2 regions of the Fusibacter sp. QWL-12 genome follow, and region 1 is predicted to be linked to the other one. Evidence: riboswitches for the same ligand, from Rfam matches in the RefSeq annotation. Region 1 holds a riboswitch; the other holds the start of a gene.

Region 1 (5,922 bases):
TTTTCTTAAAGTTAAGTACAAAGCGAAAATCGCAGCTACAAATTGCGACAGTGCAAGTCCATATGCAGCTCCCATAAGTCCTAACTCAGGCATACCAAACAACCCATATACCAAAACAGCACCAAACAAAGCGTTTAGGACGTTCATAAGGCCACTGATCATCATAGGCGTTTTAGCGTCCCCTTTGCCTTGAAGTCCTCCTGATATGATTAGGACGATTCCAAGGAACGGCATACCACATCCCACTACTCGAAGAACCTTTATACCCGTTTCAAGCAAGCTGCCTTTTGCACCAAACAATGTACCTAACCAAAACTGTGGTACGATTAGCATAGAGGATAAAAACAACATTGAAATTAAAAAAATTGATCCTATGGTTTGAGATAATGCACGTCTGATTCTATCTGGATTGTTTGCGCCATAGGCTTGTGCAACGACAACTTGAACACCAATTGCGATTCCCTTGTAAACTGCCCAGATAATCCCTCTTACCCGTGTACTCAGACCCATAGCCCCGATGGACTCAGATCCAAGGTCACCTATTAGCTTCATCGAAACGATGCCCACTAACATTTCTAGGATACTTGAAATCAAAATGGGTATTAAGAAAGTTAGGATTTGCCATCTTATTTTTTTCTGTTCTTCCGTCATCAATCGCATCAGTCACCTCGATATTTCGTGCCCCTTAATAGTTTAGCAAATCCATACCAACAAGCAAGCTTTATTTATTATTGCAATAAAAAGATTTTTTTTTTCGGTTTCTTAAATATTTGTTCATTTTTTATAGATTGACATTAGAAATAAATGCCTATAAAATGAAATAGACCCCCTAGGTAGGGGGGTGTTTGTAAAATTACGGAACGCTCTTTATTATGAGGTTCCCCTATTTAATACATTATAAGAGGTGAAAAATGGAGAAAATCGTTATTATTGGTGGTGTCGCTGCAGGCGCTACAGCAGCAGCTAAAGCGAGAAGACTTTCAGCAGACGCTCAAATTACTATTTTAGAAGCAGGCGCTGATATTTCTTTTGCAAACTGTGGGCTTCCTTACTATATCGGTGGCGATATTAAGAACAGATCAAAATTGATCCTACAAAGTCCAGAAAGTTTTAAAGAACAATACAACACAGATGTGCACATCTTCACTGCTGCAACTGAAATTGACAGAGCAAACAAAGTCGTTCATACTTTAAATGCTAAAACTGGCGAAAAAAGAAGCTTTGAGTATACGAAACTTATCTTAGCACAAGGTGGCAAGCCGATTGCACCACCACTTCCCGGTGCAGATCAAGATCATGTTTTCCAACTTTGGACTCTAGACGATATGGATCGAATCAACTCATTTATTACAGATAAAAATCCTAAAACGGCAGTTGTTGTTGGAGGCGGATTTATCGGTCTTGAAATGACTGAAGCACTTGCTAAAAGAGGGATGAAGGTTTCTGTTATCGAAATGATGCCACATGTTATGGGAATCATGGAAGCTGAAATCGCTGGATTTATTCAAGAAGAGTTAATGGCATATGGCGTTTCATTATATACAAACAAAGCTTTAGCTGAAGTTGGCAAATCAAATGTCATCTTGAAAGATGGTACAACCGTAGAAGCGGATATGGTTTTAATGTCAATCGGCGTTAGACCTACCTTAAAGCTTGCTCAAGAATCAGGTTTAGCTCTTGGTGAAGCTGGCGGATTACTGGTTGATTCAACTTTAAAAACAAGCGATGACAGTATCTATGCTGCTGGGGATATGATTGAACTCGAGCACAGAGTTCTTGGCAAAAAGGTAAGAATTCCATTAGCAGGACCTGCAAACAGACAAGGCAGAATTGCTGCTGAAAATGCATTTGGTAAGAAACACGAGTATAAAGGTAGTATCGGTACATCAATTGTAAGAGTATTTGAAGCAGTTGCTGGTACAACTGGTTTATCTCTTAAAGCTGCAAGAGCTGAGGGAATTAACGCAGATGCCATCGTCGTTCATAAAGAGCACCATACTTCTTATTATCCTGGTGCTGAAATGGTAACCGTCCTCGTCGTATACGATAAAGAAACAGGTACCATCATTGGCGGACAAACCGCTGGTTATGAAGGCGCAGATAGAAGACTTGACGTTTTAGCGACAGCGATCGCTTCTAAGCTTACAGTATCTGATTTGTCAGATGTTGATTTTGCATACTCACCACCACTTGGCAATGCAAATGATGCAATCAATATGGCATCTTATGTTGCTGAAAACAGAATGTCAGGTTTCTCACCTGCTTTGACAATTAGTGAATTAGACGCTTTCCTAGAGGGTAAAAAAGCAACTTGGATCGATTTGAGAGATGTTTTCTCATATGAAAAGGCACATGTTGAAAGCGCTATCAACCTACCATTAGAAGTATTATCTAGCTCTCTTGCAACACTCGATCCAAACAGCTTAATTTTACTTTATGATCAAACTGGTAAGAAAGGTCATCAAGCCCTTAGAACACTCGTTGGTGCTGGATTCACAAACGTCATCAACGTAAGCGGTGGTTTCATCAGTCTCTCAAATTATGTTAGAGCTTTATCACCTGCAAACTTTGAACTCAAACTGCCAGCTCCTGAAACGAAGACGCTTGGTGAAGCAGCTGAAAACGCAACCGTTGAAAATGAAGCAGTCGTCGTTGAAACGAAAAAGGAAGCAACAAACGAACCGATCATTATCGACGTAAGAACAGAAGAAGAGTTTGCTTATGGTGCTTATCCTGGAGCAATCAACATTCCTCTTGATGAGCTCGAATCTCAAGTTGATGATTTGGGTAGTTCAGATCGTCAAATCACACTCTATTGTGCCTCTGGAGCAAGAAGTGCTTATGCCGTTCAAATTCTTAAAGCTTATGGCTTTACTAACTTAGAAAATGGTGGCGGACTCGCTAGAATGATGGCAAATCTAAGAAGAAACGCTTAAATCCATTTGCTTTAACAAAACAGTATAAGTCTTAAAAAAAGAAAAGCCTGGCTAAATCTCCATTTTGGAATTTAGACAGGCTTTATTATTGTTTTCTACTGATTACATCCCTTTGTGAAGGATTGGTGATAAGTGTTTATAAAGAATTAAAGTTAAAACGGAAAGAACTGCACCTTTAAATAAGTTAAAAGGTAAAATGCCAAGTAAAACCAAATCCCATACCGAATTAATATTATGGTTTACAGCAGTACCCATTCCTACGATTGCATCTATTGGCATGAAAGCTGTATAAAATGGAATTAAGACGAAGTAGTTAGCAAGTGCACCGGTTATTGCCATTGCAATTGTACCTATAGCCAAACCGATAATCGCTGATTTTTTTGATTTATTTTTTTTGTAGATGAGTGCTGCTGGAACGATGATTGCAGAACCGATTACAAAATTAGCAAGTTCGCCAACACCACCGGTTGTCGTTTGTAATAAGTGCAAAATATTTTTAACTGCTTCAATTGCAACACCCGCAAATGGTCCAAGTGCAAAAGCGCCAATTAATGCTGGTAAATCACTCACATCAATTTTTAAAAATGCTGGGAAAATCGGAATTAATAATTCAAGTTGCATTAATACAAATGCGATTACACTTAACATTGCTACTTTTGTCATTGTTGATACATTGAGTTTCTTTTTAGTTGTTGTCACCATTTCTAAAACCTCCTAATGATTGTCGTCGGATTACCGACCAATTGTGTGTGGGGCTTCAGGGTATTTGTTTGCTGTTTAAAGCAGTGCTTATAAAAAAAATACCCCTAAAGCTAGACTTCAGGGGTAAATGCATACACATCAAACATAAACCTCTTCTTCCATCCAGACTATAACTGTCGGCTCTGGAATTACACCAGATCAACCTTTCGGTTCGCGGGCTTTACCGCCGGTGGGGACTTACACCCCGCCCTGAAGATTCTTTATACTTAGAGTATAAACAACTCGATTCAATTTGTCAACGACTTCACACAGCAAATTCATCCACCAAAGATTTCTTTTGCTTAATAATTTTATGCTGCCAGCGCCCTGTACTGTATATCCCTAGGCCAATTAAACACGTGATTAGGTTGGAGAGTATCATCGCCCACCAGATCGAATCCGGCCCAAAGCCATCCAAATGACTGAGGGCAAATACCATTGGAATTCTCAAGCCCCATAATCTACCCATCATTAAAATCATCGCAGATACGGTATGACCAGAGCCTTGGAATGTTCCCACTAAAATTTGAAAGAAACCCATCAACGGAATAGAGTATATGATCATTTTAAGGTAATTCGTTCCGCTGATGATCACTTCAGGATCATTGCTGAAAGCAGAAACGATTTGTCTTGAAAAAGGAAGCATAATCAAGCCACCGATCACTAAAAAAGCGGTTGATAAATACGTGCTATTTCGAACTGCTAGCTTTGCTCTACCAACATTGTCCGCTCCTAAGTTTTGACCCACTATCGTGGCCAGTGCGCTACCAATCCCCATGGCGGGCATCATGATCAATGAACTGATTCTATTACCAACTGCAAACGCAGTAAGTGTAATGTCTCCGAAAGAAACTAGAAATACGTTCAATATCGTGAAGCCAAAAGCCGTAGTTGCTTGACCCGCAGATGATGGAAAGCCTATGCTGATGATCTTTGACAAAATTTCTTTGTTATATTTCAGATGTGAAAACGTCAATTGCAGGCTTTGTTTTGAGCTAAACGTTGTAATAATGCCGTACACCGCAAAAATACCCGTCGCAATTACAGTTGCAAGCGCTGCACCCTGAACTCCCATATCGAGAACAAATATAAAAATCGGATCTAATATAATATTTGTCCCAACTGACAGAGCACCAATAATCAGAGGAGATACTGTATCTCCCTGCCCTTGTTTAATTGCATTATACGCATTGAGTAAAAATGTTGCCGGCATACCTAAAAACATGATACTCAAATAAGCATATGAGTTGTCATACAGCTCACCTGTCGCTCCCATTGCCTTAATGATCATCGGCGCAAAGAAAAAACCAACAATTCCGGATACAATGGATAAACCTAACATTAAAAATATCGCTTGACCAGCCGTTTGCTTTGCCTTTTCCTGCATGTGCGCTCCAATATACTGCGCAATAATCGAAGAAGTTGCAACGGCCATACCAATCCCAAAAGACATGATTAAAAAGATTAACGGCCATACGAACTGAATGCCTGCAACGGCATTTCCTGGAATTTTTGAAACAAAATAAGTATCTGTTAAGTTGTAAATGGTATGAATAAAGTTATTGAGCATAATCGGAAGTGATAAAGTTAAAATCACTTTTTTCATATCCCCTTTAAGTATCATTTCTCTCTTCTGCAAAAAATCCATACTGCCCCCTATTTATGTGCTAAAACCATTATAGCATTTATTTTTTCGCCACTCAAATATTTCGAGTCACAAAATATTTACAGTTTCTTATAAGTTAATGCCCTAAAGTGTGCGTGGTAGAACAAATAAATGGTATAATAAAAATAGAGAGTTGAACTTAAATCAAGGAGGCAGATATGATTGTCGGAAATTTTAATGAACTATTAGCATCTGAAATTACAAGTCCTGAAGCAAAGAATGCGGCTATGAAAGTACTCGTTTCACCAAAAGAAGGTTGGGACGGTTACGTAATGCGTGTAATAGAGCTAGAAAATGAAGGTTACTCCCCAAAACATCAACACAATTGGCCACATATTAATTATGTTATTGAGGGCAATGGTACCTTGTTAATTGGAGATACTTTACACGAACTCAAACCAGGTAGCTATGCATATGTACCAGCAAATACACTTCATCAATTTTCAAATGTCGGTAAAGGTATGTTGAAATTTATCTGCATCGTACCTGAAGAAGGGCATAAATAAGCGTACATTAAAAATCGTAATATTTAAAGCCAATCTAAAAGGGCAGTTATAACACCTCTTCTTGTACTGGACT
Region 2 (5,922 bases), 730 kb from region 1:
ATATTAAAAACTTTCACTGAAATGAGGCTCAAATGTTCAAACGCATATTTAGCAATGAATCTATAAGAGAATTAAATGAGTTAAGCCCAGAGCAACAAAATCAAGTAAAGATAGAATTAATCAGGACAAATAATAAAAGGTTGTTGATTTTCAGTATATTAACTGCTTTTTTAGAGCTGATGTTAATCATTTTTAACGATATTCCTAATATTATGAGCCAGTCGGGTGATTATAACATTAGTTTGCTTTATCTAGTATTTCATTCTCTTATTCTTATGACGAGCCTGACGGTACTGGTTTTATTAAACCGTTTTAAAAACAAGCTTACCAGTCGATTGTATAATTATCTATCAGAAGCAATCGTATTATCTGGCATGATATGGATGGCCTTTATAGGTGTACTAGACCAACTCACACTGGGCAACTTCACATCGTATATTACGATTTTTATCGTAGTTGGGATAGCCGTATTAATTAAATCACCGAATAATTTTATCGTCTACACCATACCACAGGTTCTGTTTTTAACGCTTAGCTTTTACTTTCAAGAGGATACAAATATGCTCATGGATGTATTCGTTAATGGAACGATGTTTTATCTATGCGTATTATTTATTTCTAAAATCACCTACGAAAATCACTTGGATCATATCGTTAAAAATATGGTCTTAGAGGAAATTAATAAAAAATTAGAATACATTTCAAATTATGATTTTTTAACCGGGCTTTATAATCGTAGATATTTTGAAACTATTCTAAAAGAGAACGTGATAAATGTAACCTCGCTTTCTAAAAGTGCTATCTTCCTTGGTATTATGGACATCGATCACTTTAAAACCATCAATGATCAGTATGGTCACAAAACAGGTGATCTCGTCTTAGAACAAGTTGCTGATCTAATAAGAAAAAGTATACAAGAGGACGCTATCTATGCCAGATGGGGTGGAGAGGAGTTCGTATTCTTATTTACCGAAAAAGATAAGGTATCCAGTCATGAATTAATGGAAGGATTACGACTCAGAATAGAACAAGCCGAAATTTATGTTGATGGAAAAGCGATTACAATGACTGTGAGCTCTGGAATCACTCAAGTTCTAGATACTTCGGAGTTATCGTTTACAAATGCATTTAAAAATGCGGATCAAGCGCTTTATTCTGCGAAAGAAAACGGAAGAAACAGAGTGGAGTGGTTTTAGTAATCTAAAGTATTTTTTTTGATTTAAATGAACTTAAAAACATGCTATACTGATTTAGACCCCCTGTACAGGGGGTCTAAATTTTAGGAGGCATAAAGTTATGGTGAAACGATTGGCGAAGTATAGAAGGAGTTTTCAATATCTTTTTGGTGGCATTACACTTTACTTGTTTTTGGCGCATCCCAAGGGCATTTTAATCATTCTTGGTGTAGGCATTATCCTCGGTGCTTTATTGGGTAAGGTATTTTGCAAATGGATGTGTCCAATAGGGCTAATGATGGAGTTTATGACTAAAAATATGTCGTCAGAACAAACCAAAGTACAAATGTATAATTATTATAAATTAGGGTGTCCTGTGGCATGGATACAAGGGTTTTTAAATAAATTTTCACTCTTTAGAATTCGAAGAAATAAAAGCACCTGTACCTCATGCGGTCTTTGTGATAAAGCTTGTTACATTTCCTCGATCAATCCAGAGATGAGCCTATATAAAGCTGATAAGAAGGATTCTAGTACAGCTTATAGCTGTTCTAAATGCATGGCTTGTGTAACCTCATGTCCAAATAACAGCTTGGATTTTACCATTAAAAATTAATAAATCTTAACTTTGACAAATATATATCGATGTGTTATCCTAACGATGAATTGAATAATCTTCAGGGCAGGGTGTAATTCCCGACCGGCGGTGATAGTCCGCGAGCCTAACGGCTGACTTGGTGTAATTCCAAGACCGACAGTATAGTCTGGATGGGAGAAGAGTGTATCGGTAGGCTATCTATTTTTTTGGTCTGTACTTTTTTCGATGAGCATGGCTCTGAAGGTATTTTTATACTTTCAGAGCCTTTTTTTATCCTTAAAGAGTTGCATAGCTCATCAAAAGTTGAGATTTTATTATCCGAGAACTTATTTAATGTGTTTTATGAATTATACCTGAAGACCTCAATATTAATTAATAAGGAGGTTAAAATGGATCAAAATTGGATGAATCAAGCCATTGCTTTAGCGCGGCTAGGCAGTGGACATGTCAATCCAAACCCCAAGGTAGGGGCGGTTATTGTAAAGGATAACCGCAAAATTGGCGAAGGCTATCATCAAAGATATGGTGAGCCACATGCAGAAATCATCGCCATTCGTTCAGCAAGTGAATCATGTGAAGCTGCCACACTTTACGTCACATTAGAACCTTGCTTTCACTACGGCAAGACACCCCCTTGTGTAGATGAAATCATCAGACAGGGCTTTAAAAGAGTTGTCATTGGCATGGTTGACCCCAATCCAAAGGTGGCTGGGAAAAGCATTGAAAAACTAAGAAGTAATGGGATTGAGGTGACTTTAAACGTACTTGAAGCCCAGTGTCGAGAATTGAATCCAGGATTTATAAAGCTCGTAGAAACTCAAAAACCTTATGTCTTACTGAAATCGGCGATGACTCTAGACGGAAAAATAGCCACTAAGACAGGTAAGAGTCAGTGGATAACATGCGAAGCTTCGAGGAATAAGGTGCATGAACTGAGACAGGATTTTCATGCGATTATGGTTGGGATCGGTACGGTTTTATCAGATGATCCGATGCTGAACACTCGTATCTACGAGACGCCGTCACATCCTATTCGCATTATCGTCGATTCAAAAGGTAAATTGCCACTAGACTCTCAGATCGTAAAGACTGCGAGAGATTATAAAACCATTTTAGTGACCACGGATCAAATTGAAGCTAAAAAAAGAGACGCGTTATTACGTGCAGCTATAAAAGTCGAAATTGTTAATCAAAATAATGCCAAAGGCTGTAATCAGGATAAAGTTTGCATGGATGCAATGATGAAACGCTTAGGTGAGCTAAACATCTGCAGTATCTTACTTGAAGGTGGCGGTACACTAAACGATAGCTTATTAAGAAGCGGCAATGTAGATGAAGTATTATTTTTTATTGCTCCTAAAATTTTCGGTGGAGAAGCTGCTAAGTCACCAGTATCGGGTATTGGCATCGAAAACATATCAGAGGCAATAGAATTGGTTGATTTAAATTATGAAATGTCTGGAACAGATCTATGCATTAAAGGAAAGGTGGTCAATCATGTTCACAGGGCTGATTGAAACGATGGGAAGGGTAAACAGCATAAAAAAGACCTCTGAGAGTGCCATATTAACCATTGAAGCGCCAGAAATTGCATCTTTTATAAAAGTGGGCGACAGTATCTCTACAAATGGGGTCTGCCTAACGGTTACTGCGATTATGGGCAATCAATATACCACAGATGTCATGCCGATTACCTTTGCATCGACGAACCTAAATTTATTAAGTATCGGCAGTAGGGTTAATTTAGAACGTGCAATGACCTTGAAAGATAGATTGGATGGACATCTTGTAACTGGACATGTCGATGCAATCGGTAGGATTTCAAATGTTCAGAAGCACGGAAATGCAACTCTTTACACGATTATGATAAACGAGGCATTAATTGCTCGGATGATTGAAAAAGGCTCCATAGCTGTAGATGGGATTAGTCTGACCATACAAAAGCTGAACCATGATAGTGTCGTCGTCTCTATCATTCCACACACGTCGAAAATGACAACACTATCATTTTTAAAAACAGGTGACGTTGTGAACATTGAAAGTGATGTAATTGGAAAATATGTTGAAAGACTGTTAGGTAAATCGTCACAAACATCAAGTGTAGACATGGACTTTTTAAGTAGAACAGGTTTTTTATAGGAGATCATTATGTTTAGCAAAATAGAAGAAGCAATTGCCCAAATTAAGTTGGGAAAAATGATCGTTGTCGTAGACGATGAGGATAGAGAGAATGAAGGCGATTTATTGATGGCGATGGAACATGTCACACCACAAGCGGTCAACTTTATGGCGACACATGGTAGAGGGCTTATCTGTGCACCTATGGTTACAGAGGCTATCGAGCGTCTTGATCTCCATCCAATGGTCGTCAACAATACAGATCCAAAAGCAACTGGATTTACAGTTTCTGTGGATGTTAAAACTTCAACCACAGGCATATCTGCCTATGAGCGTTCTGAAACGTTAAGAGCGCTTCTAGATCAAAATAGCAAACCAGCTGATTTTACGAGGCCAGGACACATTTTTCCACTTCATGCAAAAGAAGGTGGCGTGCTAAGAAGAGCTGGACATACCGAAGCTGCAGTTGATTTTGCAAGACTTGCAGGACTGGAGCCAGCTGGTGTCATCTGTGAAATCATGAACGACGATGGCACGATGGCTCGCGTTCCAGATTTAGTGAAATTCTGCGATAAGCATCAGTTAATTATGGTGACGATTAAGGATTTAATCGAATATAGAAAACGAACTGAATCTCATGTAAGACAGATTTCTGCTGCCAAAATGCCGACGAAATATGGTGAGTTCACAATGGTAGGATATGAGAATCTTTTGACGCATGAGCACCATGTTGCTTTAGTTAAAGGAGAGATAGGTCCAGATGATGTCGTAATGGTTCGTGTACATTCAGAGTGCCTTACAGGAGATGCGTTTGGTTCATTAAGATGTGACTGTGGTGATCAATTAGCTCACGCACTTGAAGCCATCGAAAAAAAAGGTAAAGGTGTGCTGCTCTACATGCGTCAGGAGGGAAGAGGAATAGGCCTACTGAACAAAATAAGAGCATACGCCCTTCAGGATCAAGGACTTGATACTGTGGAAGCAAACCTGGCATTGGGATTTGCCGAGGATCTAAGAGATTATGGCATTGGTGCACAAATTTTATACAATTTGGGTTTACGTAAAATTGAGCTAATGACCAATAATCCGTTGAAATTAACTGGCATAGAAGGTCATGGACTTGAAGTGGTTGGTCGCGTTCCAATCGTTATGTCTCACAATGATAAGAACTTCAAGTATTTAAAAACCAAGCAGGATAAGATGCAACATCTATATAACATGGAGGAGAACAAAATATGATATTTAGTGCGAATTTAATAGGAACTGGGAAAAAATTTGGAATTATCGTTGGCAGATTCAACGAGTTTATTGGGAGTAAACTTCTTGAAGGTGCAAAGGATACGCTCATCCGACATGGTGTAGATGTGGATGCAATCGATGTGGCGTGGGTACCAGGCGCTTATGAAATCCCTCTTGCAGCAAAAAGACTGGCTATGACGAACAAGTACGATGCTATTATCTGTCTGGGTGCTGTCATTCGAGGTGCGACACCACATTTTGAGTTTGTTTCAAATGAAGTCGCTAAAGGCGTTGCGCAGGTTTCTTTAGATCAAAATCTACCAGTGATATTTGGCGTATTAACGACAGATACCATTGAACAGGCCATCGAAAGAGCGGGGACCAAGGCTGGTAATAAAGGTGCGGATGCTGCGATGACCGCTATCGAAATGGCAAATTTCCTTGCCTTAGTCGAGTAACATGGACAAGATTATCTATTTTGATTTTGATGGGACTTTGCATGAAACAGCCTTAATTTATCAAAAAGCATTACAAGCGGCTTATGATATGCTTAGAGGCAGAGTAGCTTTGCCGGAAAGACGATTAAGTTTGGAGGAAGCATCTGTTTGGCTGGGGTATTCACCACCGGAGATGTGGGAAAAGTTTATGTCTGAATTAGAGCCGGAACTTAAAAAAGAAGCTTCTCAGTGGATTGGTCAGCTTATGTCACAGGCGATTGAAATGGGTGAAGGACGCTTATATGTAGGCACTGAGGCGGTATTGCAAAAGCTTAAGCAAAAGGGATATCGCCTG

Evidence for each region. Region 1 has a riboswitch for FMN ahead of AC4PID_RS06050 (ECF transporter S component). Riboswitches for the same ligand answer to the same signal wherever they lie in the genome.
Region 2: it holds a riboswitch for FMN, as region 1 does, so the genes downstream of both, ribD (bifunctional diaminohydroxyphosphoribosylaminopyrimidine deaminase/5-amino-6-(5-phosphoribosylamino)uracil reductase RibD) here and AC4PID_RS06050 (ECF transporter S component) in region 1, are expected to answer to the same signal.

Annotation. Positions count from the first base shown of each region.
Region 1 covers NZ_CM178745.1:1,166,128-1,172,049, forward strand. The annotation lists gene AC4PID_RS06040 (MATE family efflux transporter) at 1-660, opposite strand, end outside; gene AC4PID_RS06045 (FAD-dependent oxidoreductase) at 912-2,936, shown strand; gene AC4PID_RS06050 (ECF transporter S component) at 3,039-3,638, opposite strand; FMN riboswitch at 3,785-3,899, opposite strand; gene AC4PID_RS06055 (MATE family efflux transporter) at 3,943-5,325, opposite strand; gene AC4PID_RS06060 (cupin domain-containing protein) at 5,502-5,849, shown strand.
Region 2 covers NZ_CM178745.1:1,896,860-1,902,781, forward strand. The annotation lists gene AC4PID_RS09285 (GGDEF domain-containing protein) at 33-1,196, shown strand; gene AC4PID_RS09290 (4Fe-4S binding protein) at 1,297-1,791, shown strand; FMN riboswitch at 1,845-1,959, shown strand; gene ribD (bifunctional diaminohydroxyphosphoribosylaminopyrimidine deaminase/5-amino-6-(5-phosphoribosylamino)uracil reductase RibD) at 2,163-3,290, shown strand; gene AC4PID_RS09300 (riboflavin synthase) at 3,271-3,912, shown strand; gene AC4PID_RS09305 (bifunctional 3,4-dihydroxy-2-butanone-4-phosphate synthase/GTP cyclohydrolase II) at 3,922-5,130, shown strand; gene ribH (6,7-dimethyl-8-ribityllumazine synthase) at 5,127-5,588, shown strand; gene AC4PID_RS09315 (HAD family hydrolase) at 5,590-5,922, shown strand, end outside.